4 regions of the Shewanella sp. 8A genome follow, and region 2 is predicted to be linked to each of the others. Evidence: predicted binding sites of a transcription regulator. Region 2 holds the regulator's gene; each other region holds the start of a gene.
What was found. Region 2 encodes FliA, which starts transcription of late flagellar genes. Its sites were predicted from a motif close to CTAAAGNTNNNNNNNNNNNNGCCGATA; they were not measured.
Positions count from the first base shown of each region.

Region 1: a site for FliA is predicted at 4,108-4,134, ahead of pomA (flagellar motor protein PomA). Genes of this name have one in related genera too.
Region 3: a site for FliA is predicted at 3,657-3,683, ahead of M0413_RS05945 (flagellin N-terminal helical domain-containing protein). Genes of this name have one in related genera too.
Region 4: a site for FliA is predicted at 2,572-2,598, ahead of M0413_RS08620 (VC2046/SO_2500 family protein). Genes of this name have one in related genera too.

Region 1 is NZ_JAMDJP010000001.1:182,107-189,628, reverse strand. Features, by position in the region: gene M0413_RS00850 (transcriptional regulator GcvA) at 1-46, opposite strand, end outside; gene M0413_RS00845 (hypothetical protein) at 223-456, shown strand; gene thiI (tRNA uracil 4-sulfurtransferase ThiI) at 587-2,041, opposite strand; gene M0413_RS00835 (flagellar motor protein MotB) at 2,258-3,178, opposite strand; gene pomA (flagellar motor protein PomA) at 3,182-3,949, opposite strand; gene xseB (exodeoxyribonuclease VII small subunit) at 4,264-4,503, shown strand; gene ispA ((2E,6E)-farnesyl diphosphate synthase) at 4,506-5,387, shown strand; gene dxs (1-deoxy-D-xylulose-5-phosphate synthase) at 5,409-7,277, shown strand; gene grpE (nucleotide exchange factor GrpE) at 7,397-7,522, opposite strand, start outside.
Region 2 is NZ_JAMDJP010000027.1:16,524-24,045, reverse strand. Features, by position in the region: gene M0413_RS17540 (protein phosphatase CheZ) at 1-633, opposite strand, end outside; gene cheY (chemotaxis response regulator CheY) at 647-1,030, opposite strand; gene M0413_RS17530 (RNA polymerase sigma factor FliA) at 1,078-1,791, opposite strand; gene M0413_RS17525 (MinD/ParA family protein) at 1,784-2,665, opposite strand; gene flhF (flagellar biosynthesis GTPase FlhF) at 2,670-4,049, opposite strand; gene flhA (flagellar biosynthesis protein FlhA) at 4,061-6,160, opposite strand; gene flhB (flagellar biosynthesis protein FlhB) at 6,480-7,522, opposite strand, start outside.
Region 3 is NZ_JAMDJP010000005.1:197,422-204,943, reverse strand. Features, by position in the region: gene fliS (flagellar export chaperone FliS) at 50-463, opposite strand; gene M0413_RS05960 (hypothetical protein) at 470-799, opposite strand; gene fliD (flagellar filament capping protein FliD) at 818-2,188, opposite strand; gene M0413_RS05950 (flagellar protein FlaG) at 2,233-2,619, opposite strand; gene M0413_RS05945 (flagellin N-terminal helical domain-containing protein) at 2,750-3,574, opposite strand; gene M0413_RS05940 (flagellin N-terminal helical domain-containing protein) at 3,830-4,657, opposite strand; gene flgL (flagellar hook-associated protein FlgL) at 4,752-5,963, opposite strand; gene flgK (flagellar hook-associated protein FlgK) at 5,975-7,522, opposite strand, start outside.
Region 4 is NZ_JAMDJP010000008.1:175,558-183,079, reverse strand. Features, by position in the region: gene M0413_RS08630 (putative bifunctional diguanylate cyclase/phosphodiesterase) at 1-1,407, opposite strand, end outside; gene M0413_RS08625 (DUF406 family protein) at 1,597-1,884, opposite strand; gene M0413_RS08620 (VC2046/SO_2500 family protein) at 2,049-2,537, opposite strand; tRNA gene M0413_RS08615 (tRNA-Tyr) at 2,663-2,747, shown strand; tRNA gene M0413_RS08610 (tRNA-Tyr) at 2,787-2,871, shown strand; tRNA gene M0413_RS08605 (tRNA-Tyr) at 3,001-3,085, shown strand; gene queE (7-carboxy-7-deazaguanine synthase QueE) at 3,267-3,935, opposite strand; gene queC (7-cyano-7-deazaguanine synthase QueC) at 4,124-4,843, shown strand; gene rrtA (rhombosortase) at 4,840-5,457, shown strand; gene uvrB (excinuclease ABC subunit UvrB) at 5,598-7,522, opposite strand, start outside.

The sequences.
Region 1 (7,522 bases), on a different contig from region 2:
CCTCAAATGCTTTAACCGCATTCAGTGGTGGTAAGCGTCTTGACATAGTGATCTCTATCTCAATTTTTAATTAGTTTTTCTAATCCGTATTGTTACATTTAATCGTTTGTAAAGGCCAGCATTTTTGATTAAATTTTGCGCCAACGAAACACATGAGTTGGACAATCTCGAACGGGTGATGGGAATGTCTGACAGCAATACTTTGTCAGCCCGGAGGCGACTATGTTCAATTTAAAATCTGCTTTTGCGTTAGTGTTAGTCAGCGCACTCAGTGCCAATGTCTACGCTAATGTTATCAATGCCGAAATTATTATCGACACCAGTGATTTACAAACAAGTATCAATGCCGAACTGACGGCAACGATGGAAAAAATGCACCAAGAAGCACTGCAAGATCCCACCTTATTGATTGCCGATGAGGTGCTACCAGCACAGCAAGTGGTCAAAACCGAGTAAATTGCACTGCTTCGCAATAACATAAAAACCGCATTCCAATGCGGCTTTTTTGTATTCGTAATCCCGTAGATTGCTGCATATCAAGGTCAAACCTGAGGCTTGACCTTGCATACGCTTTGCTGGTTATCGCTTAAGGGCGGTAAACCTTAACATTGTGATAACCTTGCTCAATCAGGTAAAGTGCCTGTAATTTACTCATCACGCCACGCTCACAGTACAGCAGGTAAGTCTTTTGCTTATCGAGATCGGCAAACTGAGTCGCTAATTTGAAGAAAGGAATGCGCTTGATTTCCACGCCTTCAATCTCCAGCGGTTTATTCTCTTCTTCCTCTGGGGCGCGAATATCAATCACCACTTCATTGGTGTCGATAGCAACAACGGTCTCAGTTTCAGTGATACGGGTATTCATTTGTTCTGCTATCTCCCGGATATCAATGGCCACGGCTTGCTCTACGATACGGTCAATCAAGTCCTCAGAGAATTTGGTCTCTTCGGCCTCAACCTTAGCCAGTACCGCTTTAACAGTCGGCTTTTGTGAAATCACCCCGCAATATTCCGGCATAGACTTAGCAAAATCTTCGGTGCCGATACGACGGCATTCATTGATAATATCTTGCTTATCCATAGTGATCAGCGGACGCAAAATCAACATATCGGTGCAACGATCAATCACGTTTAAGTTGGTTAAGGTTTGGCTCGACACTTGACCCAAGCTTTCACCTGTTACAATCGCCTGAATGCCCATACGCTCGGCAATACGTGCAGCGGTGCGCATCATCATACGCTTGAGCACCACGCCCATTTGACCGTTGTCGATTTTCTCTAAAATCTCGGCCACCACAGGCTCAAACGGCACGGACACAAACTTCACCTTGTGGGATTCACCATAGGTTTTCCACAAATGGTAAGCAACCTGCTTAACGCCAATCTCGTGCTGCGCGCCGCCTAGGTTGAAGAAACAGTAATGGGTACGAGCGCCCTTCTTAATAAATTGATAACTCGATACGCCCGAGTCAAAACCGCCCGAAATTAACGACAACACATCTTCCTGCGTTGCCATTGGGAAACCGCCTAAGCCTTCGATACGCTTAGTCACCATATACAGTTTATCGCCCTCGATTTCGAGGTTAACAGTGACTTCGGGGTTCTTTAAGCGCACGCCAATCGCATCGGTAAACTGGTTTAAACCACCACCGACATAACGCTCTACTTCAATAGAGTTAAAATCGTGATTACCAGTGCGCTTGACACGTACACAGAAGGTTTTGCCGGCAATTTGGTCACGGTAAACGGGCAACACTTGCTGATAAATATCATCCACAGAGGTAAAGCTGTATTCATCCACTTGCACTACATGGGCGATCCCAGGGATACAGGCTAAACGCTCACCAAAGGCCTGAGCTAATTCAGGTTTATCATTTGGCACCTTTACCCAAATACGGTCCCATTGACGTTGCACTTTAGCATCTTCATCAACTTTTTTGAGCACGTTACGGATGTTGGTTTCAAGCATTTTAGTGAAGCGCATGCGCACAGGCTTACTCTTCATCATGATTTCTGGGTACAGCTTTACAATAAACTTCATGGGATTTCCGCGGGCAATTTTGGCAACAGCAAAATTGGTTAAAAGAATAATCGCCGGATTATAACAAACTCACGGCGATTGGCGCACCTGTTTCCACACAAGGGCTGCTCGTGGCGTGCGCTTACGCACAGTTGAACTTATAGTCAAAAAAGCCCAAATAAAAAAGCCGTGAGCAAGTCACGGCGTTTTTATCAAATAACTGATTTGGATTAAAAACTATTTACCTACTTGAATTTCTTCGGATTCTTTTGCTTTACCTTGTTCAATCGCAATCTCAACTCGACGATTTCGCGCACGATTTTCAGGCGAATCATTTAGGACAATTGGATTATTTGAGGCCATACCGACCACTTTCATCCGTTTAGGATCAAAACCCTTGACCTGCAATAACACATCAGCCACAGCTACAGCACGTTTACTGGAGAGATCCCAGTTTGAGCTATAGAGCTCATCACTTATCTGCATATCGTCGGTGTAACCCGATACGGTGATAATTCCCGGCACATCTTTGAGCAACTCACCGACCGAGCGCACCACTGGTTTAAATCGCGGTTGTAGGAAACCAGAGCCTGAGGCAAATGAACCTTTTTCACGGATGCGAATAATAATTTGCTGTCCAAGTGACTCAATTTCAATCGCCCCATCAGTGATCTCTTTATTGAGCTCCTGCGCCATTTTTTTCACTTGCTGATTGATCTTATCCTGCGCTGCCGCAGCCTCGGCCTTCACCGCATCAGCGGTTTCTTGAGCAGTGGCCGTTGCTTCACCACCTCGCTGCGAACCGTTCTGTTGTTGTACCCCACCCGCACTATCATCTTCCCCCGCTTGGAAATCCAACGTGGGTTCGGTCATTTCATTGGTTTGTTGGTTGATGATCTCAATCGGCGTGGGATCGGGACGACCAGGACGGAACTCGAGGGCAATCACCGAGGTCCCCTTAGGAATATCTTTAACTTCGACTTTGTTTTGCACCCCAAATGCATACTTCATCGAACCTGCGATCTGCTTAAACTTCATCACATCCATTTCGGAGAATGACAGCAGCAACACGAAGAAACACATCAAGAGGGACATCAAATCGGCAAATGTTGCCAACCAGAGTGGTGCTCCGGGCGGTGGACAGTTGCACTTAGCCATGGGCTACTCTCCGTCCGTTGTATCGATTTTCCGCTGTTTTTCAGCAAGATAGTTCTTCAAAAAGCCTTCAATTACTCGAGGGTTTTGGCCATCTTGAATCGCCAATACCGCATCCATAATCAAGTTACGGTTTAGCATTTCCTCACCCATTCTAAGGCTTAATTTATCGGCGATAGGAATACACACCATGTTAGCCACTACCGCACCATATAGGGTAGTTAACAACGCAACCGCCATTGAAGGGCCAATCGATTTCGGGTCCGACATATTGGATAACATCGCCACCAAGCCCACTAGGGTACCAATCATCCCCATCGCGGGTCCTACGTCACCAAAAGCCCGGAAAATGGCGATGCCGTTGCGATGGCGCTCTTCGGTGAGGGCGATATCTTTTTCAAGCGCGGCACGTACCACCTCACCGTCATGACCATCCACTAACATATCGACGGCTTTTTGCATAAAACTGTTGGAAATTTGTGCTTCTTCAAGAGCAAGAAATCCACCTTTACGCGCCGCATCAGCCATCGTCACTGATTGTTCGATAAGATCTTCAGGTTTATCAATTTTAAACATAAAGGCTTTTACTGCGATTTTTACCGCACCTAAAAACTGTTTTAAATTGAATTTCATCATCACGACAAAGAAGGAACCACCAAACACGATAAAGACGGAAGGAATGTCGATAAAAATTGCAATGCCGCCGCTGGTTACCATGGCCCAAAGGATAAAACCAAAGCTCCCGACTAGTCCAATAACTGTAGCTAAATCCACAACGGCTCCTCAATATTCTGTATAAACGACATGATACTGACTCTATTGGCAAAATAACACTAAATGTCATCCGTCAACGGTTAACACTTTGGTCTTAACCCAAGCCTTATTTTATGATGTCTTAAGATGATTATAAGCATAATGCTACTATTGTCATTTATCGGACAAGCTCTAAGCAAGTTTAGCGGCAATTTCTATTTTCTGAAAAAAATTCAGCAACAAAGCGTGCTATCGAGCAAATATCCATCGACTGAATTTGACCCTTGAGCCGCCCTGATATACCTTGTGTCCGCTCTTTCAAAGGAATTATTAACGTGGCAAAGAAACCCGAAAATCTCAGTTTTGAAGAATCCCTTGGTGAACTCGAGCGCATCGTTGCTGAGTTAGAGCAGGGCGATGTCTCTCTCGATGATGCGTTAAAACAATTTGAACGAGGCATCAATCTGGTGCGTAACAGCCAGGCAAAACTTGAACAAGCTCAGCAAAAAGTGGCCATTTTACTCAAGCAGGATGAAAATGCGCCCCTCTCTCCCTATGCCGTTGAGGGCGAATAAGCGTGTTAGTCAATGCAATAAAAGAATATCAACAACGAGTTGATAACCAATTAAAACAACGTTTTAGTACACTCGAAGATACAGCTCCTCAGTTAAAAGCCGCGATGACCCATGGCGCCCTTTTAGGGGGAAAACGCATTCGTCCCTTCTTGGTTTACAGTGTCGGGCAAATGTTTGGCGTAGCACTTGAAAAACTCGATGCCTGCGCCGCCGCGATTGAATGCATCCACGCCTATTCGTTAATCCATGACGATTTACCCGCTATGGATGATGATGCACTTCGCCGTGGTCAACCCACAGTGCATATCGCTTTCGATGAAGCCACCGCAATTCTTGCTGGGGATGCACTACAAACTTTAGCTTTTGAGATTGTGACTGAAGCCGTGCCAGGGATTACCAGCGAGCAACATATCGCTATGGTCAGAGCATTGGCAAAAGCCTCTGGTTATCGGGGGATGTGCGGCGGTCAAGCCATCGACTTAGCCTCCACCGATAAGCACATTGATCTTAAAGCATTAACTCAACTGCATAATATGAAAACAGGGGCGCTGATCAGCTGCGCCGTTGAGTTAGCCTTGATCGCCGCGAACGCGCCAAAAGATCAATATCAGACTATGATGGAATTTGCCCATGCCGTAGGACTTGCCTTCCAAGTCCAAGACGATATTCTGGACATTATTGCCACCACGGAAGAACTCGGCAAACCTCAAGGCTCAGATGCCGAGTCAAATAAGAGTACTTTTCCGCAACTACTTGGACTGCAAGGCGCAAAAGATACCGCCGCGCAACTGATCCAAGAGGCACTATCAGCGCTGGCTAAATTGCCATACAATAGCCAGTTAATTGCAGACTTCGCCCGCTATATTATTGAGCGAAGAATATAAAAAGAGACGAAGTATCTCGCTATGAGTTTGGACATTTCTCAGTTTCCGGTGTTGGCACAGGCCAACACACCTAATGAACTCCGCCAGCTTCCACAGGCCCTATTACCCCAATTGGCCGATGAGTTGCGGGAGTTCCTTCTTAAGTCCGTTGGCATGTCCAGCGGACATTTTGCCTCTGGGCTTGGCACTGTCGAGCTGACTGTTGCCCTGCATTATGTCTATAACACCCCGTTTGACCGTTTGATTTGGGATGTTGGTCACCAAGCCTATCCCCATAAAATCCTCACTGGTCGCCGTGATAGAATGCACACCATTAGGCAAAAGAACGGTTTACACCCCTTCCCTTGGCGGGAAGAAAGTGAATATGACACCTTTAGCGTAGGCCACTCAGGCACCTCCATCAGTGCCGCATTAGCCATGGCCGTTGCAGCCGAAAAAGAACAGGCAGGCCGTAAAGTGGTTGCCGTGATTGGCGATGGTGCAATGACAGGCGGCATGGTGTTCGAGGCAATGAACCACGCGGGTGATTTGCACAATGATATGCTGATGGTGCTAAACGATAATGAAATGTCGATTTCAGAAAATGTCGGCGCACTCAACAATCACTTAGCCCAATTGATGTCAGGCCGCTTCTACACCACGATTCGTGAAAGCAGCAAGAAAGTGCTCAAGGGCATGCCTGTTATCAAAGAAATGGCCAAGCGCACCGAAGAACACCTCAAAGGCATGGTGGTTCCTGGCACACTGTTTGAAGAGTTAGGCTTTAACTATATCGGCCCTATCGATGGCCACGATGTCGATGCCCTAGTGGAAACCCTGCGCAATATGCGCAATCTAAAGGGGCCACAAGTGCTACACATTATGACCAAAAAAGGTCGCGGTTATGAGCCAGCAGAAAAAGATCCTATCGGTTGGCACGCCGTCCCTAAATTTGACCCATCACAATTTAAGAAGCCAGCGACTAAGCCGGGACTACCAACCTTCTCTCAAGTGTTTGGCAAATGGTTATGTGATATCGCTGAGCAGGATGAAAAAGTCTTAGGCATTACCCCTGCCATGCGTGAAGGGTCGGGTATGGTGGAGTTCTCGCAGCGCTTCCCAAAACAATATTTTGATGCAGCCATTGCCGAGCAACATGCGGTGACCTTAGGCGCAGGGTTTGCCTGTGAGGGCTATAAACCTGTGGTCGCCATTTATTCGACTTTCCTGCAACGCGGCTATGATCAGCTGATCCACGACGTCGCATTGCAGCGTTTACCCGTACTATTTGCGATTGACCGTGGAGGTATTGTCGGTGCCGACGGCCCAACCCATCAAGGGGCGTTCGATTTAAGCTTTATGCGCTGTATCCCAAATATGGTGATTATGGCGCCATCGGATGAAAATGAATGTCGCCAGATGCTGTATACCGGATATTGCTATGATGCAGGCCCAAGCGCGGTACGCTATCCAAGAGGTAGTGCAACAGGTGCGACTCAAGTTGAAGCCATGACGGCACTGCCAATTGGTAAAGGGGTGATTAAGCGTTTAGGCAAACGTATCGCGATGCTTAACTTCGGGACTACCTTAGCCGCAGCACTCACTGCCGCAGAGAGTTTAGATGCAACAGTGGTCGATATGCGCTTTGTGAAACCGCTGGATGTGGATTTAGTCAAAGAGATGGCGCAAACCCACGATGTGCTCGTCACAGTGGAAGAAAACGCCATTATGGGCGGCGCTGGCTCAGGTGTGCTAGAGCTTCTGCAAAAGCTTAAAATGCCTAAACCTGTACTACAAATTGGCTTGCCCGATGAGTTTATTAAACATGGATCACCAGAAGAAGTGATCCATGACTTACAACTCGATGCCGAAGGCATGTTAGCGCAGATTAATGCCTATCTCGCCAATTAAGCTCAAGGGAGCTTGCTCCCAGTTTATGAAAAATAAGCTACTGATTAACTTACAATAAAATTTTTAAACTAAAAAGGACTGCATCTGCAGTCCTTTTTATTGGTTTAACGTTTTATCGCTTACGCTTCAATATCAATCGAAGCAGACTCTTGGCTAGGACCACCTTGAGACACCATCACCATGGCTGGGCGCAATAAACGGCTATTCAGTTCGTAGCCTTTTTGCATTACTAACATCACAGTATT
Region 2 (7,522 bases):
TTTCTGAGTAATCTGACTCTCAATCATTGGCTGTTCACCAAACACCGTCAGCATAGACACCAGATTACTTTCAACTTCCATCACTAGATCGATTACCCTGCGGATCATTTGTCCAGTCAGGTCTTGAAAATCCTGCGCCATCAATATTTGGTTGAGCAATTCGCGTAATCGGTTTGAGTCCAATTCACTTCGCGACATCAAATGCTGAACGTTATGGCAAAGCACCTTAAAATCACTGAGGGCAATTTCACGACGCATTAATTTGTCCCACGATGGCATCACTTGTTGGATGTTCGCGGTTAATGCATTCGCTAACGGCAAGCACTCCTCAACAGCATCCATAGTCTTATTTGCAGCTTGTTCAGTCATGTCAATGACATAACTTAGCCGTTCCTTAGCATCGGGTATTTCTGTATTTGCTAACTCAACTAACCGATTATCGATTTGGAAATCCATAAGAGCGCTATGCAATTGGCGAGTGAGTTTGCCTACCTCATCAAAAAGTTCCCTCTGAAGAGGAGCTGCCAGTTCTCTTAATAAATCATCAGCTTGATTTTGTTCATTCGCGCTTAACAGTTCGACTAAACGCTGAGCATGCTCGAGCGTGATGAGCCCTGATGTATGTGACTTCATAGCTCATCCCTGCTTAAGCGAGTCGTTCAAATATTTTATCTAGCTTCTCTTTCAATGTTGCTGCGGTAAAAGGCTTTACCACATACCCATTCACACCCGCTTGTGCAGCAGCAATAATTTGTTCACGTTTTGCCTCGGCAGTGACCATTAATACCGGTAGATGCTTCAAGGAGTCATCGGCCCTAATGGCTTTAAGTAAATCGATACCCTGCATGCCTGGCATATTCCAGTCTGTAACGACAAAATCAAAATCGCCTTTTTGCAACATTGGCAAGGCGGTTGAGCCATCGTCCGCTTCCTGGGTGTTGTTAAAGCCCAAGTCTCGCAACAAGTTCTTGATGATACGTCTCATTGTCGAAAAGTCATCAACGATGAGAATCTTCATATTCTTGTCCAAGGTTTCCTCCGGTGAGCTGACATTCAGTGCTCAATTAATAATTATACTTATGTCCAATGCTTGAGTTTGCCTTTGAGTCGCAACATTGCCTGACTTAATATCTGGCTAACACGCGATTCGCTTACCTCAAGAATGGCGCCAATCTCTTTTAAATTCAATGCTTCATCGTAATATAACGATAGCACTAGCGCGTCCCTTTCGGGCAATAATTTTATCGCCTCAACAAGTGCAGAATGAAACTGGGTTTCTGCCAAGACCTCAAACGTACCATCGCTAACATCATCACTTGTAGTGAGTATATCCTGTGATACGCCTAAGTCTTCTATCCCTATGATTTTACCAACAGAAACATCATTAAGAATATGATGGTACTCATCGAGCGTCATATCAAGTTTTTCTGCAATTTCTGTGTCGCGCGCATCACGACCTAGCACTTGCTCTAATTCATCAATGGCTTGGGCAACTCGACGATTATTTCGGTGGACAGAACGAGGAACCCAATCGCCACGGCGGATTTCATCCAACATGGCGCCACGGATCCTTATGCCGGCGAAGGTTTCAAACTTTGCACCTTTACCGCCATCAAACTTAGATGATGCTTCTAATAATCCCATCATCCCCGCCTGTAGCAGGTCATCTAACTGCACAGAGGCAGGTAATCTGGCGAGCAAGTGATGTGCAATTCTTTTAACCAACGGTGCATACTGTTCAACGATTGACGTTTTATTGTCTAAACAAGTATACGCTGCGGCTTTATTCACTCGTTTTTTCCTCTTGAAAATCTGGTCGTTGAACTAAGCGCTCAACGAAAAACTCCAAATGCCCACCAGGTTGCTGTGGTACTGGCCAGCTCATAATTTTATTCGCTAGACCTTGGTAAGCAATCGCAGCGGGAGACTTAGGATAAGCTTCAACCACTAACTTTTGCTTGCGAACCGATTTACGCAAATTTTCATCAAATGGAATGGTCGCAACTAATTCAAGTGCCACGTCCAAGAATCTGTCGGTCACTTTACTGAGTTTAGCAAACAATTCCATACCTTCGCGTAAACTACGCACCATATTTGCAACAATTTTAAAGCGGAAGACGCCGTGTTCACGGCTGAGGATTTTGATTAACGCATAGGCGTCAGTAATAGACGTTGGTTCGTCACAAACAACAACCAACACATCCTGTGACGCACGGGAGAAACTGAGTACCATGTCAGAAATCCCCGCGGCAGTATCCACGATGAGGATATCAAACTGGGTGCGCATCTCACTGAAAGCACGAATTAAGCCCGCATGTTGCGCAGGACTTAGCTCAACCATGCCCTGAGTACCCGATGTGGCTGGCACAATCCCAATACCTTTAGGCCCCCGGACAATAATGTCATCTAACTCAGCATCGCCAGACAATACATGGGAAAGGTTACGTTCAGCACGGATCCCTAACATGACATCGACGTTTGCTAAGCCAAGGTCAGCATCAAGCACTAAGACACGCTTGCCCTTCTCGGCTAATGCTACGGCAGTATTGATGGATACGCTGGTTTTACCCACACCACCTTTACCACCCGTAACCGCGATTACTTTCACTTTTTCGTTATAGGGTTGATTCATCATACGTAAACCACTTGCTTGATCCAGGGTCATAACTCTACTCAAATGCACAGGTCATATTATCTGACCACGCTGTGTCTGGTAACGATTGTTGTTCTGTGTTTTCTAAGGCCGCTAATGCTTGCTCAGCGAGCATCAAAGTATCAGCAACTTTCATATCTTCGGGCACTCGCTGCCCATCCGTAACATAACTTAATGGCAATCCACTTTGGATCAACACACTTAATGCGCCCGCTAAAGACACAGATTCATCAAGTTTGGTGAGTACAACACCAGATAAGGGAATGCGTTTAAAGTGATTTACAGCATCTTGCAGCACGCGGCGCTGTCCTGTGGCAGACAGTACCAGATAACTGCGGATAGGTATTCTGCTATTTGCAGTTAAATTATCAAGTTGCTGGTAAAGCCGCATATCTCGTTGGCCCATACCCGCGGTATCTATCAATACTAGCTTGCGATTTCTAAACTGATACAGAATTTGCTCTAGTTCAGCAAGGTCATGGGCTTGTTTGACTGGGCAGCCCATGATTTTGCCATAGGTGGCCAATTGCTCATAGGCGCCAATACGATAATGATCTGTGGTAATCAATGCCACTTGGTCAGCACCATGGTGAGCAGCAAAGCGTGCGGCCAGTTTAGCCAAGGAAGTGGTTTTCCCCACTCCAGTGGGACCAACTAATGCCACAACACCGCCTTGCTTAACAATATCATCACCTTGATTATCAAGCATATTCGCAAGACTTTGCGGCAGTGCACGAACTAATTCTGCAGGAGTATAGTGTTGGCTCAGCGCAGCTAATTTGTTTGCCACCGCTGGTGAAAACTCGGCCTCCAACAACTTTGACTCCAGCATGGCACCGACAGGGTCGATACGCTTTTTATGCTCAGTCATCAATGCTGAAACCTGATGGGTCAACAAATTACGTAAGGATGATAACTCGTCGCGCATGGCTTCAAGATCGGCATTTTGCTTTTGCGAACTCTGTGACTTTTTATCGAAGGGATTGCCCATATCACGGCGCTCAGCTTTAGGCGCAGCTGCGGTAGCTTGTAATCCTTTAGCCCATGCAGGAAGCTCTGCATCTTGTTGTTGATGCGTGAGTTGTTGGTTTAAACGATTTTGTTGCTTCTCAAGCAAGGCTTGGAGTGAGTCCGCTGGCGCCGAGGGTTTTAGCTTAGTTTCAGCGCGGATAGGCGCTTTGGCACCGAGCGAAACTAAGTCATCACTCACATCCATAAAGGTCGGAGTCGCAGCAGGCGCTTTCGCTTTTGGCTCGTCGTAGTCAACGGCAGCGACAATCTCAATACCGCCGTTCACCTTTTTATTGGACATAATCACCGCATCGGAGCCGAGCGTGTCCTTCACTTGGGCCAGTGCAGCACGCATGTCTTTGGCAAAAAAACGTTTAATCTTCACTTATGCGTCCTCTACTGGCCGACGGCAGATACGATGCGTATTTGCTTTTCATCGGGGATTTCTTGGTAAGAAATCACTCTGAGATTAGGAATAGTATATTTAACAAAGCGAGACAGGGTCGCACGTAACATACCAGACGTTAGCAAAATGGCAGGCTGTCCGACCATTTCTTGCTTTTGAGCGGCATCCGCTAAGGATTGTTGCATACGCTCCGCAAGACCTGGCTCGATATTGGGACCATCTCCACCCGTTGCTTGCATTGATTGATGCAACATCTGTTCCAACTCTGGCGCCAAAGTTATGACGGGGATTTCGAGTTCAGGGCCAGAGATCTCTTGAACGATCATGCGCTTCAATGCAATACGCACCGCCGCAGTTAACACTTCAGTATCGTTACTCTTAGTGCCGTATTCTAACAAAGTTTGCACTATGGTACGCAAGTCTCTGACAGAAACTCCTTCATTTAATAGGTTTTGCATCACTTTTACGACATTTCCGAGCGGCATCACATCAGGAATAAAGCCATCCACCAACTTAGGCGAGTGTTTAGCAAGCATATCCATCAGTTGTTGCACTTCTTCGTAACCTAAAAGTTTTGCTGCATTATTCGTCAATATTTGGCTGATATGAGTTGCCACTACCGTCGCGGCATCCACTACCGTATACCCTAAGGTTTGGGCATGTTCACGCAGCTCAGGGGCAATCCACACGGCTTCGAGACCAAAGGCAGGATCACGGGTCTCAATGCCATCTAACTTACCGTACACTTGTCCCGGATTAATGGCGAGCTCGCAGTCATGGCGAATATCCGCCTCCCCTACAACAACGCCCATAAGAGAAATACGATAGGCATTAGGCGAAAGGTCTAAATTGTCACGTATGTGAACCGCAGGAACCAAGAATCCCAATTCTTGCGAAAGCTTTTTACGTACACCTTTGATCCGGCTGAGTAATTCTCCACCTTGACCTTTATCGACTAAGGGGATTAAACGGTAACCCACTTCAAGACCGATAGTGTCAACATGATGCACATCGTCCCAGCTAAGTTCCTTAGGCTCTCTTTCGGCTCTTTCCGTTGGGCCCGTTTTGACTTGTTCGAGGGCTTTGGCACGTTTAGCCTCATTACGTTTAAATATAAAATAAGCCGCACATCCCGTTAAAACGGCGAAACTTAAAAACGCCATGTGCGGCATTCCAGGCACAATCCCCATAACGAACAATACGCCAGCAGCAATCCCTAGCGATTTATGACTGTCAAACATCTGACTCATCAACATCTGACCCATATCGCCAGATTCATTTTGGCGAGTTACCATCAATGCCGCAGCAATTGACAGTAATAAGCCTGGGATTTGGGCGACTAACCCGTCACCTATTGTTAAGAGGGTATAAATTTCAACCGCTTGAGAGAATGTCAAACCATGCTGCACAATCCCGATAATAAAACCACCGAGAATGTTGATCACTAAAATCATGATACCCGCGATAGCATCGCCCTTAACGAACTTAGACGCACCGTCCATTGCGCCATAAAAGTCAGCTTCGCGGGTGACTTCAGCCCGCCTAGTTCTGGCTTGATCTTGATTAATGATGCCCGCATTTAAGTCAGCATCAATTGCCATTTGCTTACCGGGCATCGCATCCAAGGTAAAGCGAGCACTCACCTCAGCAATCCGGCCAGCACCTTTGGTAACAACAGCAAAGTTGATAATAATCAGAATGATAAATACAACTAGACCAACGGCATAGTTACCACCAATCACTACGGAGCCAAAGGCTTCAATGACCTTACCCGCCGCATCACCACCGTTGTGACCTTCGAGTAATACCACACGGGTCGATGCCACGTTAAGTGCAAGTCGAAGCAGTGTCGCAACTAATAAAACGGTTGGAAAGGCAGCAAAGTCTAAAGGTCTATCGGTATAAATCGCGACCAAAAGCACAATCAAGGCTAAAGCAATGTTAAAGGAAAATAAGATGTCGAGTAGAAACGGGGGAATTGGCAGTACAATCATCGCTAATGCTGCAAGCACTAGCGCTGGCGTACCTATGCCCTTAAAAGAGCTTAGCTTCAACTGTTTTACTTGGCCTAGGGAGGCTTTAACATCCATTCACAGATACCTAAACTTTGACGTATAACAGCCTAAAAGCAAAAAGCACGCCAACAACTAACAATCAGGTAGTGAAGCTAATATGTAGCTAGCTAACTTTACGTTAGAACACTATTTACTCGTTACTAGGACTTGTTGAGATTTCAAGATTATATTTTGTTCATTCTGGCGCGAAACGAAGAAAGATGTGTGGTTGTCTTACTCAAATGACGAGCAGCTTTTATGACAGAAAGTAAGAGTAAGGGCTTACAAGACGATTCCTGATGGCTGCATTTGGCTGCATTTGGCTGCAAAAATAATACTGAAACATCTATCGTTACTAGTATTTCAGATCTTCAGGAATAGGTTGATTAACGGGGATAGGGATAGGTTTGCGGCCACGCCCTTTTTGATACTGCCTTAACTGGAATACATAAGCGAGTACCTGTGCTACCGCGGTAAATAGGCCTTCGGGGACTTGTTGATCAAGTTTCGTTGTATGGTAAATCGCCCGCGCAAGTGGTGGTGCAGTAACAATGGCAATATTATGCGCCCTTGCTACCTCACGAATTTTAAAGGCAACCTCATCGACGCCCTTAGCAATCACAAAAGGTGCTGCAGAGCGCTTAACATCATATTTTATCGCCACTGCATAGTGCTCAGGGTTCACCACAATCACATCCGCATTGGGAACTTCGGCCATCATGCGTCGCTGCGCTAATTCACGCTGCATTTGGCGGACTCGCCCTTTGACCTCAGGTTTACCCTCGGTATCTTTATACTCGTCTTTGACCTCCTGCTTTGTCATTTTCAGCTGTTTATTATGGTTCCAGATCTGAAATGGCACATCGATTACCACAATGAATAATACGGAAGAGCAAAGTAGGATAAACATCCATACCAGTAAATCTAAGGCGTGGTAGACATTCCCAGGAAGATGATCGGCAGAAAGGAGTAAAATATCATTAAAATAATGATTTAGAAGAAAATATGCCGCCAACGCAACAACAGAAAACTTAGCAATGCCCTTCGTTAATTCAACCAAGGCTTGCACACCAAACATCCGTTTAAAACCCGCAATCGGGCTCATTTTGCTGGCTTTAGGCATCATGGCTTGGGTAGAAAAATTCATTCCACCAAGGGACACGTTTCCGATAAATGCCACCACCACAATCAGCAGCATAATCTTAAGCAACGGCCAACCTATTTCGCCGCCGACAACGCCCCAGACATTAAACATTTGATTAGTATCAAAAATTGCAGCTCTATCCATGGTAAACACACGTTCAAACACATTGGAAAGTGCTTTTGCAATACCAGGGCCGAGCATATACAGTCCTGTTGCAGCCGAAAGCAGAACTGTGGCCGTACCTAATTCTTTGG
Region 3 (7,522 bases), on a different contig from region 2:
AACGGCATTACACTTTAAGGTGCGTCTTTTTCATTACTTAAAAGTAGGGTTAACGAGCTTCTTCAGTATGGGAAGAGATATTGTGTTTATCTATAGGGATGGCATCCCACCCTTCTTTGATGGTTCGTAAAATATCGCACACATCATCTATTGCTTTCACATCATTATTCAAGTTAGCTTCTGAAATTTTGCGCAGCATGAAATCATAGAGCTCGCTTAAATTCTTTGCTATTTGCCCACCGGCATCCATGTTCAAACTATTACTTAAACCAGTAATAATACCGATAGCTTTATTAATATAAATACCTTTATTGGCCAAATCATTTTGCTCAATAGCGTAACGGCTTTGTGCCAAACGTTGCAGCGCTCCAGCAAACATTAACTGAATGATTCGATGCGGTGAAGCTACAGTGATCTCACTTTCTAACGAAACCTTACGATATGATTGCAGCGATCCTCTCATAAATACCTACCTGTTTGAATCTATTGTCTCGTAAACACTAATCTGGCGCTTATTCTTACTGCCCGCATGTAATAATGCTTGCCTGTCCGCCATGATGTGATTTGCCTTAATAGTGAACTCTTTAGTGAGGTCAAGCTGACACTGAAGATAATCAGCGTCCGTCATGCTAGCATCAGCCACTAATACATTGAGTAAAAGTTGACGCTCTCCAACGAGTACCTGCAAATTTGACACCAACTCGTCAGTTTGAGGATATTCTGCGGGGATGCGAGTTAACTGATTCAATGTGTCGCTGAGCGTTATATTAAGTTCATTAAGTTCATTAAGTTGTTTCACTAGACGTTTCCTTACTTACTAACTCTTTTTAACTGCTCCAGGAAGCGAGTTTAAACTAGCAAGTAAACCACTACTCTGCTGGTTAAGTTGTCCTACGACAAGATCCATTGCATTAAACTGTTTTGTTAAACGGGCAGTTAACTGGTCCATTTTAAGAGTAAAAGCTTCTCTTTGTTCTGCTAACCTACTTTGCTGATTAGTATAACTTGTCTCTCTATCTGCAATCACGCCTCGGGATTTAACATAGCTTTCAGAAACATCGTAAAACCGATTAGCTAAGCCTTTTTCTGGTGTAGCAAAGAGAGCTTCAACACTAGACATATCCTCAGAAAGCACTTTATCAAGCTTAGTATCATCAATAGATAACTTACCATATCTATCTGTTGTGATACCTATATCATACAAAGCTATAGAACCACCATCTTCGGTAGGCACTCGTTCGCTCGCAATACTACGGAGTTGTGATTCAATCGAACGGATCATCGAGTCGCCCTGCAATGCCGCTGCAGTATTTGTATCTTGATCGTAGGATGACAGCTTATCGACCGTTGTAACTAAGCTATTGTAGGCATCAACAAATGCCTTAACGTTTGTTTTAACTGCATCGTTATCTTGTTCTATTTTGAGTGAAGTGGTTTTAGTAAGATCAGCATCTGTTAACTGTAAAGTCACACCTGTAATCGCATTCTTAACTTCATTAGTTTGCGAGGTGACTTTTTGATTATCAATGTAGAGGACAGCATTTTTTGCATCTTGAAGCGTTGTGGTATTCATTGCATCAAACATATTGCTAAGGCCAGAGCCTGTGGTATCTGTAGCCGTGATGCTGATTTGGTTATCTTCGCCAGATTTATCGGAACTAAAAACTAATCGACTTCCGGCGTCACTGGTTATAACGGTGGCAGTGACACCGACATTATCGGGTGCTTCATTGACTTTTTTCGCTATCGCATCAAGAGAATCCGTTGCCGATACGTCCACGGAAAAATTATTACCATTGACCCCAAAAGCTAGACTCCCCTCACCGACACCTAATGCAGGATCAGTTACATTCGTTCCAGCAATTTTATGATTGACAGCGAGCTGTTCAACTTTAATAGCATAACTACCTGTTTGAGCTGTTTTATCAGCAGTTGCAGTTAAATATGTACTATTACTAACGGATATTTTGCGTTGATTTAAAGCCTCACCGGTTTGTAATTTTTTTACGGCATCCTGAAATGTCGTCAGTGCGCTTTTTAAGGTTCCCATAGCAGAAACCTCAGCTTTAATGCTATCTTCTTGTGCTTTAAACATTGCTTCTTTAGGAGTTTTTTCAGCATCCACTAATACTTTTACAATCTTATCAACATCTAACCCTGAACCAATACCTGTCGCTGTTAATGCCATATAAACCTCTTACCTATCAACGGATATATAAAATTGTGTGAATTTTAAGCCTCTGTTTTCATCAAAAGCCCAGTCACTTCAGACAGTTTTTCGGCTAACTTGAGCGCTTCCTCACTGGGCATCTGCCTAATCACATCACCCGTATCTCTATCCAACACAGTGACGACGGCTTGACCAGAGTTTTCATCTACTTTAAAAGCAAGTCCTTTACGCATCATTGACATCATATCAGAAAGCTCAGATGCCACTTGAGTTAACTTTCTTGGATTTTGTTCATTCTCTGCCGCACTCTGCTCTGTAGACTGTTCAACCGCAGATACGGCAGCATCGCGTTTTAATTCAACATCCGCCGTAGGTGCTTTCAGTGGTACTTGAGCCAAATCAACACGGTTTGAAGCCGCCATTGATGTGCTTGCTATATTAATATCCATAGCGATACCTCACCATCTTAAGCATTTGTCTTTAACTGCCTAACAAACACTATAACTTTAATGACCATTTATGTGGCAAAGGGAGATCCGTCGCCGAACCTCCCTTAGAGCCTTATACTTCAGTATGTTATTAAAGTAGTGATAAGGCCACTTGAGGTAATTGGTTAGCTTGTGCCAACATCGCAGAACCCGTTTGTTGTAACACTTGGTTCTTGGTCATTTGCGATGTTTCTTTCGCAAAGTCAACGTCTACAATACGGCTCTTCGCATCAGCAACGTTAGCTTGCGTATTAGCACTATTGCTGATGTTATAAGCTAAACGGTTTTGTATAGCACCTAATTTTGCCCTTTGGTTATCAATTGACTTAATTGCTGCATCAATATTTGTTAATGAAGTACTTCTCTGGGCTGCAGTAGAAACCTTAACATCCGAAGCCTGTACCTTTAGAGCACTTGCAGTCACTTTAGACACAGAAACCGCTATATCCTCTTTATTCTGGTGTCCCACTTGGAATGTCTTACCAGTAGAAAATGAACCATCCAGTAACTTAGTGTTACCAAATGCTGTTGTATTAGCAATAGCAGTAATCTCAGTTGCAAGCGCGTCCAGCTCTGATTTTATAGCATCAAGATCGGATGTAGAATTTGAACCGTTTTCAGACTGAATAGTCAGATCACGCATACGTTGCAACATATTAGTTTGTTCTTGCATCGCACCTTCAGCAATTTGGGCAATTGAGATTGCATCGTTTGCGTTACGCATGCCTACGTCCAAACCACGGACTTGGCTATTTAAACGGTTAGAAATGGCTAAACCAGCCGCATCGTCCTTTGCACCGTTAATACGCAGACCACTGGATAAACGTTCCATGGAGGTGGCCAAGCCGCTTGCTGAAGTATTTAGGTTTTTCTGTGCTTTCAAAGATGTAACGTTTGTGTTTACTGTAATGGCCATGATCGTTTCCTCTTTATACCTGGCTTTATCTAAACTTGCCTGTCTGCTTAAGCCAGGCGGGTCTTAGTGGTTACAGTATATTTAACGGCCATCTTTTTTTTATCTTTAGTATTATTTTTAAAAAATTTTTATGTTTATAAAAAATCTTTTTTTTCATAAAGATAAAGCTTTTCAATTAAAAACTTTGCCTACTTTTCTAATCGTAGCTAGAAAAAGTAGGCAAAAGTACTCTACAAAAGATACGCTAACTTAAGCTTAGCCCAACAATGACAACGCCACTTGTGGTAATTGGTTTGCTTGAGCGAGCATCGCAGACCCAGTCTGTTGCAGTACTTGGTTCTTAGTCATAACTGACGTTTCTTTCGCAAAGTCAACATCCACAATACGGCTCTTCGCATCGGCAACGTTAGCTTGAGTATTAGCACTATTACTAATGTTATAAGCTAACCTATTCTGAATCGCACCCAAGTTTGATCTTTGCTTATCAATGGCTTTAATTGCTGCATCAATATTTGTTAGTGAAGTACTTCTCTGGGCTGCAGTAGAAACCTTAACATCCGAAGCCTGCACCTTTAGAGCACTTGCAGTCACTTTAGACACAGAAACCGTAATATCCTCTTTATTCTGGTGCCCCACTTGGAATGTCTTACCAGTAGAAAATGAACCATCCAGTAATTTAGTGTTACCAAATGCTGTAGAGTTTGCAATTGCTGAGATTTCAGAGGCTAATGCATCAATTTCTGATTTAATTGCATCAATATCAGAAGTTGAGTTCGCACCATTTTCTGCTTGTACGGTCAGGTCACGCATACGCTGTAACATGTTAGTCTGTTCTTGCATCGCACCTTCAGCAATCTGGGCAATGGAGATCGCATCGTTAGCGTTACGCATACCTACTTCTAAACCACGAACTTGGCTATTTAAGCGGTTAGAAATAGCTAGACCAGCAGCGTCATCTTTCGCACTGTTAATACGCAGACCGCTCGATAGACGTTCCATAGAGGTTGCTAAACCACTACTGGAGGTATTTAAATTTTTCTGTGCCTTCATCGAAGTCACGTTGGTATTAACTGTAATAGCCATGTTGAGTTCCTCTTCCTAGTTATACTGCCAAGGCTTGGAGCTTGGCTAAATTTTTAACAATTTATCTTACAGATGGATAGGTCTTTGCTTTCTGTTAAATAAAGTCGAACAGGGAAACAGAACCCACCTTACTAAACACGCTAGAGACTGCGTTCAATGCAAGCTGCTGCTTTGCAAATTCCGTAATCGCTGACGCGTAATCAAGATCCTCAAGTAGAGAAAGAGCAGATGTATTCAACACTTGTTCCTCGATGTGAGTATCTTTGTAGCTTTCAACGGCTTTCAGATTATTCCCCGCCACACTTCTGGCAGAACTGATCTGATTGACACCACTATCGATGTCATTCAATATCTGTGCCAACTGAGATCGACCTTGAGGTGTGTTAGCTGAATTAGGATCTTCAATTAATGCGATCGCACGACTGATTGTATCGAAAATGCTGACTTCAGACTGTGGCTCCATGGTGAAACTATCGCCAGCACTGGGTTTACCAGAGACTTTAACTTCAATGCCATTGAAACTAACGGGGGTAGTAGCATCAAAATTGGTGACGTTAGCCACTGGGTTATTGGCAGAGTCAAGCACTTGTAAATTTGTGCCACCTACGCCATTATCTGTGAAGTTAAATGTATATGTATCAGCGAGATAAGTTGATGTATCAGCAATTTTTGCCGCTTTAACACTAAATTCTCCCTGCTGACTGGCCAAATAATTGACGCTATAATCGCCAAGTCCATTTGGTGCTTTCATAAAAGCAGTATCGCCAGGTACATTAGTCCCTAGGGCTACACCCGTTTGTACTAAGCTATTTCTGACGCCAGAATCACCGCTGTAAACTATTTGGGGAGGTGTTGAGTTGTCGAAAGCAAATGGCTCTTTATCCGTGCTGTAACCAGAGAACATATAGTTGCCAGATTCATCCTTACTATTGGCAATAGACAGTAACTCTTCTAAGCTTCCTTTCATTTCATCGGCAATCATTTGCCGCTCAGAATCCGCTAGTGTGCCGTTTACCGCTCGCATAACTTGTTCACGTATGGAAGATGCCAGATTTTCGGCACTCCCCAACTTACTTTCAGTTACTGCTAATCGATTAGTCGCGTAGTCAATATTCTTCATAAATTGATCGACTAAGGCATTGCGTTGATTCAGGTTATCGATACCTAGCGCCGCAACGGGATCATCACCCGCAGTATTGACTTTTTTGCCGCTACTGAGCTGTTCGAGGATCTTGCTAGTTGCCGTTTGCTTTTGCAGTACACTCGTAATGCTTTGATTAAAGATCTGCGCGGATGATAGTCGCATGATTAAATCTCCTAACGCACTGAAGTTAATAGGGTGTCAAAAATTTGTTGTGCCGTAGTCATGATACGAGCAGAGGCTTGATAAGCCTGTTGAAAACGCATTAAATTGGCGGCTTCTTCATCTAAGTTGACGCCCGATTCGCTTTCTACTCTGGCATAGGCTTGTTGGTAAATAGCCTCTGCAGACCCTACACGCACTTCGGCCGCTTTTGTCTTACTGCCTATGTCAATTTTTGTATTTTCAAATACATCCGCTAAGGTTGACTTCCCCCCATTCATCACTTTACTTTCGCTCAACTTAGCCATAGCGACAGCATTAGAGTTATCACCCTCGGCGAAGGATAAATCGAAGGTAAATTTGTCACCCGCGGCTGCGCCGCTACTCTCAACTTCAAAGGTAAAACCAAATGCACTGATGCTCGGTGGCGTATAAGGCGCAGCAGCACCGAGTGATGCGCCTGATGCATCAAAGGCTTCAAAGGTCGGCGGCACGGCAGTTGTATTTAACTGAATAGTCAGCTCCCCCCCTTTTACAGGGAAATTCGCCGCATTACGGTCAGTAATTTGCGTGAGCTTAACTTGAGTGTTACCTGAGTTCGCAGTATCTGCGGTAATTTTGGGCGCCGCGGCAGCGATACCTTTAGGATCGGTCATCACTACTTCAATGCCATTCGCGGCCCCTGCGGTTGGACGAATGGCAAATCTGTCTCCAGAGGCCATGGCGCCAGCTTTAATATCAATAGAAAATCCAGCACCGCCTTCTAACTTAGTGCCGTTTAAGGTAAGCGGCGTTATCGCGCCGGTTTGCGTATCTCTCAGTTGATAGGTCGACGGCGCCGTAAACGACAGCTCATATGAGCCACCCGTTAAGGTACTGGTATCATCAATATTGACGCCTAAGGTCGCGTTACCTGTATTACCAGAAAGACCAGCAACACGGCCTAAGGACATTAGAGGATCGTTAATATCTTTGAACATATTTGCGCCAACTTGGCCATTAAGATCAAATCCTTGCGCTTGCAGTTTATTAAAGCTGTCTGCAACCCCTAAGGCCAATTGATCAAGCTCTAAGCTCGCGGGCATTAAGGTTTGGTCACGGTATTCAAACAATGCCCCCAACTGCCCTCCTAACTTGCTAGGATCAGCTTTTACGCTCTGTGAGCCAATGGTCGATACCAATTGCAATTCGTTGGGGAAGGGATCGCCCGTCGTCGTGCTCATCGACATCGCCACTTCCCCCGAAACCAACATGATAGAACCACCTAACATGATGCTCTTTGCCCCATTATCCAAGGGGATCACATTCACCTGCGCATACTGACTTAACTCTTGCACGAGCGCGTCTTGCTTATCTAATAAAATCGGATCTTGATTAGGCGATTTCATCAACTCAAGATTGAGATTAGCAAGTTCAGTGCTGATCTCATTAATGCGCTTAGTCATCCCAGTGATTTGATCATTGGTTTGATTTAGCTGCCCGTTCAAGGTTGACTGCATTTGATTCAAGCTATTTGCCAGTTGTTTGGCATCATTTAAGGTTGAGCTACGAATACCTAAATC
Region 4 (7,522 bases), on a different contig from region 2:
TTGCGCATCTTCCTTAAACGCACTCAGCAATGTACTGTTAAAGACTTGAATTGCTGTGCCCTTTTTCTTCTTCGCATATTGCACTGCAATATCGGCGCAGGTCAGTGGTGCAAATAAATTTGCCACCGAGGCAATATCAACCACGGCCAGTGCGGGTTTAGGTTCCACTTGTTCACGGCCAATTAATATCGGCATGGCTAAATGCTGGTATAAGCGGGTGCTGATATAACCCAAATCATAAACTGCGTTATCGTCGGTCAGTAATACCGCAAACTCATCACTACCGACACGAGCGATTTCAGTCGCTTTGTTGATGTCTGAAAAATGCTTTAAGCGCCGGCCAATCTCAATCAACAGGCTGTCGCCATTTTCATGACCATAAGTATCGTTAAAACGCTTAAAGGCGACTAAATCGACTAGCAACAGTAGCCCATGTGTTGTTCGCTCGAGCACTCGATTAAAGTGACTGCGATTGTTAAGTCCAGTCAAGCTACAACGCCACGCCAGACGTTCCAACTCCGCTTTGTAGTTATGCTCATCCGTACTTTCTTCACCCGACACTAAAGCGTAATGATTGCCTCTATCGGTGATAAATTGGCTCACAACATATTTCAGCCAATAACGACTACCATCAGCACGATTAAATTGCACTTCACCTTTTGCCAGTTCACCTCTGAAAATTTTTGCTAAGGTCTGCTCAGCTAACGCATTGTGCTGTTTGAAAAAAGTTAAATCACGTAAATTAGTGCCAACGCTCCTGCTGCGCGAAATACCACTAATATCCTGATGGGCTTGGTTAACGTACTCCACTTTTTCAGTGTGCAAGTTAATCAACATAGTCATTTGACGAGATTGTTCTATGGCGCAGCGAAAAAGGCTGAGACGTTCTTCTTTATCGTAAGCATGTTTGGTAGCAAGAGTGAGGGCTAATTGATCGGCCATTTGGCAAGCCAGATGAATTTCACTATCGTGCCAATGGTGTGTGAGCTGCGCACGCTCAATGCAGAGCACGCCCTCAAGATGGCCATTGATACGGATGCCAACTTCGAGACTAGATAAAATTTGGCGTGGAATAAAATAACTATCGACTAATTCTGTCAACCGCGGGTCAATAAGCGTATTACCAGCATCTATATGTCTGTGATTTTTTAGTTCATTTAAATAACGCGGCACCGTTTGCAGCAGTTTAGGACGGTAGATGTCCTGCAGCGCCATCGCCCCAAACTGGGCGACGAGAGATTGGGTGTTTTGCTCGGCAGAAAAAATCCACACCGACACCAAGGAGACCGCTAAATTCTGACACAGTAGCTCTGTCGCTAACTCTGCCGTCTTAGTGAAATCACCCTGCTGCTTTGCCGTAGAATGGACTAAAGACTCTAATAAGTGTTGATGCTGACGTCGCTTCACTCTGATCCCTACAAAACTTCGTGTTGGGTAAAACGATACTGCTGCGACTAACACACTAAAGATAGGAGTGTTAATGGAGCCGATTTATCATTGTTTTTGTTGACGCAGATTATACTATCTACATTTAAAACCGCAACATCGGCCACACTTTATTACAAATTAACCTCGACTTGTATCACAGGGGTTGCGCTATAGACCATTCTCTAACTGGAAAATCATTTTTTCGACACTGACATCAAATACCAGTTTGAGCGTCACCCCCGTTTCACCTCGAGTAACGCTCGCTTGCGTGTGTCGAAAACGTGTCTGAGCACGCTCAACCATCTTTGCCGCCTCATTTTCCGCCTCGCCACCCGTAAACTGCAACTCAAGCACAGTATCTTGTTCATCAATCACAGCACCGATGTCGACAAAGCTGCCGCAATCGGTACATGTGTCGTTTACTGTGGGGGTTTGTCCTGCAATGATACCTTTCATAGGGTTATCCTCTCTAATGGTCTCATGTTAAAAACTCAACATAAGCGATTCAACATTAATATCACTAACGACTAATTATAGGGAATGATGATGAGAGAGACTCTGGTATTGCTCACGCTTATTACCCGAAATAATACCTTTGATAATAAATAGCCTCAGTAGCATTAAGCACTGGTTAAGCGTGGGATCAAATTACGTTGGATCGCCAGTTGATCGGCAAAGTGCATGATTTCAACTTGAGGAGATGGCAATTGTCCCCGCTGACGCAAGCGAGTTGTAAACTCACAGTTACTTAAGGCTTCGGCGATGGCGATGGGTTCACCACCTCGGATCACTAATGCTTCCGGTCGCAAGGCCTGTTGCAATTGAAATGCTCTTGCCCCTTGCTGCATAAACACGGCGCTATTGTCGATAATATGATTGTCTGAGGATAAATCCGCCACTAACGTTTGTTTTGGTGGTAATTCAAACTGACGTTGTAGTTTTTCGGCAGTATCGAGTTCTTTTTGCCATTGAAACTGCGCCATGTCCCTCGCGTCAGCAGACAATAGCGACAGCAACAGGGCAAACTCACCTCGCCTGTTGTGTTCGATTGCCGCATTTAAGCGGGAGCCAATTTGGGCTTCATTGATTAAAGGAACATCGATTTGCATAAAAAAACATCGCTAAAACAACTCGTTGTCAGTTAATCGACCAGTTGAACAAGAACTTTAGGAAAATTTTCATATTTAGACTTTACATGCCTAAGGTTTCTGACTACTATGGCGGCCGCAATTGAGGAGGGGTTCCCGAGTGGCCAAAGGGATCAGACTGTAAATCTGACGGCTCCGCCTTCGAAGGTTCGAATCCTTCTCCCTCCACCATTTGCACTAACAATTAGCGATGCTATAAAAGATACTCGTGGAGGGGTTCCCGAGTGGCCAAAGGGATCAGACTGTAAATCTGACGGCTCCGCCTTCGAAGGTTCGAATCCTTCTCCCTCCACCACTTTTATCTTCTGTTGTTCGTCAATCGTTAGTCTGCTGTAAACTTGCTTTACCCTTAAATCTGGCCAAGATTTAAGATAACTTTAAAATCAGACTCGATGAGTAAGACTAAAAGTTGAAGAAAATATGTGGAGGGGTTCCCGAGTGGCCAAAGGGATCAGACTGTAAATCTGACGGCTCCGCCTTCGAAGGTTCGAATCCTTCTCCCTCCACCACTCTTTCTCATATCACGCTATATACCGCTTTATTCCCCAAGTTTTCTTTCTAGCATTCCACCTTATCCAAAGTTATTTTTTATCGCTTACTTAAGACTATTGTCTTTAATTCATAGATTTTGCTGATAAAAAAACGCCCCATTCGGAGCGTTAAAGAAAAGTGCACAGCGCTAAGTAGCGATTAATCGATATTCAAGTACTTATGGGTCTGAATCGATAAACGCCAGTTGCGGGCAATACACACCTTCATCGCTAATTCCGTTGCCCTTGGTTTTTGGCTGATGGGTTGCAGACAAATAGTTTTCCCTGACACATCAATCCCTTTGAGTAACTCATCGAGTTCGTCGATATGATGTTCGGTCGCTATCGGATGCTTTATCTCGTTGGCGCGGGTCAAGGCCTGCGCTAACACCTTATAACCCCCTTTCATATTGATCTTGGGCGAGACAGTCACCCAGGTATCAGCATCACACTTCACCTCAAAGGTGCCACTGGTCTCGATTTGAGTGGCAAAGCCGGCAGCATGGAGCGTGTGGGTTAATTCATGCAGATCGTACATGCAAGGCTCACCACCAGTGATCACCACATGGCGCGCCGTATATCCCTTAGCGTTGAACGCCTCGATAAGACTCTGCGCCGTATGGTTAGCCCAGCGCCCCACGGAACCATCGACGGTAATCACTTGTTCGGGTGACACCTTGTTTTCCTCAAGCAGATCCCAAGTCTGTTTCGTATCACACCAAGCACATCCCACAGGGCAACCCTGTAAACGCACAAAAATGGCGGGCACTCCGGTAAAGACACCTTCACCTTGAATGGTTTCAAAGACTTCGTTGACTGGGTAATTCATGCTAGCGTTCCGTTTTTCTGGGGCGGCAGTTATAGAGGATTTTAGCTGCAGCTGCAAGTTTTTACCGCCTCAGACAGAGTGATACCAAGAGCGATATACCCGTCGCCACGCGCCAGCAAAGAGTTTGCAAGCCCTAGCGCCTGAGTTACACTTACGCCCTATTTTATGTGTCAATTTAAGTGGATCCTATGTCAGCAGCATCAGTTTCAAAGGTGGTAGTGGTTTTCAGTGGCGGACAAGACTCAACGACTTGTCTTATTCAAGCCTTAACTCAGTTTGATGAAGTCCACGGGATCACCTTCGATTATGGTCAACGTCACCGTGAAGAAATTGAAGTTGCTAAATCCCTCGCCAAGCGCTTAAAGATCACTAGCCATAAAGTGATGGATGTGAGCTTACTCAATGAGTTAGCGATTTCAGCCCTCACCCGGGATGCGATCCCCGTATCCCACGAGTTGATGGAAAACGGCCTGCCCAATACCTTTGTGCCTGGGCGTAATATTCTGTTTTTAACCCTAGCGGGGATCTACGCCTATCAGTTAGGGGCTGAGGCGATTATCACCGGCGTGTGTGAAACCGATTTTTCGGGTTATCCCGACTGTCGCCACGACTTTGTCCGCGCGATGGAATCGGCACTGGTGCAAGGCATGGATAAAAAGCTTGAGATCATCACTCCGCTTATGTGGCTCAACAAAGCCCAAACCTGGGCATTAGCCGATAAATATCAGCAGCTCGATTTAGTTCGCCACCATACCCTGACCTGTTATAACGGCATTATTGGCGATGGTTGCGGTGATTGCCCAGCCTGTCATCTACGCAAACGAGGCTTAGAGGATTACCTGCAAAATAAAGCAGAGGTGATGACCTCGCTCGACAAGGCAACTGAAACGGGTAAACCGCAGGCGTGAGACTGGTGACGTTAACAAAACTCGGCCCCTATTGGCTGGCGCTTGTCGTCAGTCTGCTCTGCGCGCTCTTGTATGTTACGGGACTTTTTACCCCAAGCGTAGATAATCTGCTCGCCTATCGACGCAGCGATATCAGTGACGGCCAGTGGTGGCGCCTGATTACCGGTAATCTACTACATACCAATCATTGGCACCTGCTGATGAACCTCGCGGGATTATGGGTAGTGCTGTTTTTGCACCACTTTCATTACCAGCTTAAGGGATTAACCGCGCTGTTTATCCTGCTTTGTCTGTTTGAAGGCATTGGTCTGTATTTAGGTTACCCACAATTATTTGGCTATGTGGGCTTGAGCGGCATGTTACATGGCCTATTTACCTTTGGTGCAGTGCAGGATATACACCGCAAAATCCGCTCGGGTTATTTGCTGCTGCTCGGCGTGATAGTCAAAGTCGGCCATGAACAGTTTTATGGCGCCAGTGATGATGTGACCGCCATGATTGGTGCACGCGTGGCCACCGAGGCGCATTTAGTCGGCCTGATCTGTGGCTTAGTCTGCGCGCTTATGGTGTTTGTGTACCAACGAAGCAGATTCGCCAAGGAAACGCAGCGCTAATACCTCAAAGTTTGATTAATCCATACAAAAAAGCCGCCTCATATTGTTATGTTGGCGGCTTTTTATTAGGTAGTGAAGCTTGGTATCTGCTTGATTAATAACGCAGTCCTACGTCTAACTCAGCTAAGACACAGATTGAGTTAAGCCGTTATCAGCAACTCACGTAAACGTTTCACCTCATCACGCAGGGCCGCCGCCTGTTCAAACTCCAAGTTACGCGCATGTTCATGCATTTGCTTCTCGAGCTTGTCGATATCATGGCTCAGCTGCGCAGCATCTGCATGATAACGTTTGGCTTTAGGCTCAGCGACTCTGCCAAGGGATGCTTGACCATAACCCTTTTCAGACTCTCTGCCATCGTCCACATCCATCACATCGGTAATACGCTTGACCACGCCTTTTGGCACAATGCCATGCTCAAGGTTGTAGGTTCGCTGTTTCTCACGGCGGCGCTCGGTTTCGCCCATCGCCTTTGCCATCGAGTTGGTGATGCGATCGGCATAGAGGATCACCTTACCATTAACGTTACGCGCGGCACGACCAATGGTCTGGATAAGCGAACGCTCCGAACGTAAAAAGCCTTCCTTATCTGCATCCAAAATACAGACGAGCGAGACTTCCGGCATATCTAAGCCTTCGCGCAGCAAGTTGATGCCGACCAGCACATCAAACTTACCGAGGCGCAGATCGCGGATGATCTCCACCCTCTCTACGGTATCGATATCTGAGTGCAAGTAGCGGACTTTGACGCCGTGTTCATCGAGGTATTCAGTTAAATCCTCCGACATGCGCTTGGTTAGGGTGGTGACAAGCACCCGCTCGTTGACGGCGACGCGTTTGGCGACCTCAGAGAGCAAATCGTCCACTTGAATGCCAACGGGGCGCACCTCCAGCTCAGGGTCGAGCAATCCTGTGGGCCGCACAACTTGTTCAACAATCTCGCCGCCACTCTTATCCAATTCATAGGGATTTGGCGTCGCCGACACATAAATCGTCTGCGGCATTAACTGCTCAAACTCTTCAAACTTCAGCGGCCGGTTATCCAACGCCGAGGGCAAACGAAAGCCATATTCCACCAAGGTCGTTTTACGGGAACGGTCACCCTTATACATGGCACCAATTTGTGGCACGGTGACATGGGATTCGTCGATAACCAATAAACCATCAGCGGGTAAGTAATCGAGCAGCGTTGGCGGCCCCTCGCCGGGGGCGCGTCCTGATAAATAACGGGAGTAGTTTTCAATGCCGGAGCAATAGCCTAGCTCCACCATCATTTCAATGTCGTATTGCACACGCTCGTGGATACGCTGCGCCTCAATCAACTTATTATTGTCGAGCAGATATTGCTTGCGCTCACGCAGCTCTTGTTTAATCAGCTCTGTGGCTTCAAGGATCTTTTCCCGCGGCGTCACATAGTGGGTCTTAGGGTACACTGTGGTGCGAGCGATACGTTTAACAATCTGCCCCGTTAACGGGTCAAACTCGCTTAAGCGCTCAATCTCATCGTCAAATAGCTCTACCCGAATCGCGTAGCGATCTGAGTCGGCAGGGAAAATATCAATCACTTCGCCGCGAACACGAAAGGTACCGCGCTGCAACTCGATATCATTGCGGGTGTATTGCAATTCACTCAAGCGCTTAAGAATATCCCGCTGTCCCATGGTATCGCCCTGGCGCAGGTGCAATAGCATCTTGAGGTAAGAGTCAGGATCGCCAAGACCATAAATCGCCGATACCGAGGCAATCAGCACCACATCCTTGCGTTCCAGCAGGGCTTTAGTGGCCGAGAGCCGCATTTGTTCAATATGGGCGTTTACCGAAGCATCTTTTTCTATAAAGGTATTGGATGCGGGGACATACGCCTCGGGCTGATAGTAATCGTAATAGGAGACAAAATACTCCACCGCATTATTGGGGAAAAACTCTTTCATCTCACCATATAACTGTGCGGCGAGAGTCTTATTTGGCGCCATAATAATGGTCGGTCGCCCAAGCTTGGCAATCACATTGGCGATGGTGAACGTCTTACCAGAGCCCGTCACCCCTAATAGGGTTTGGCAAGCAA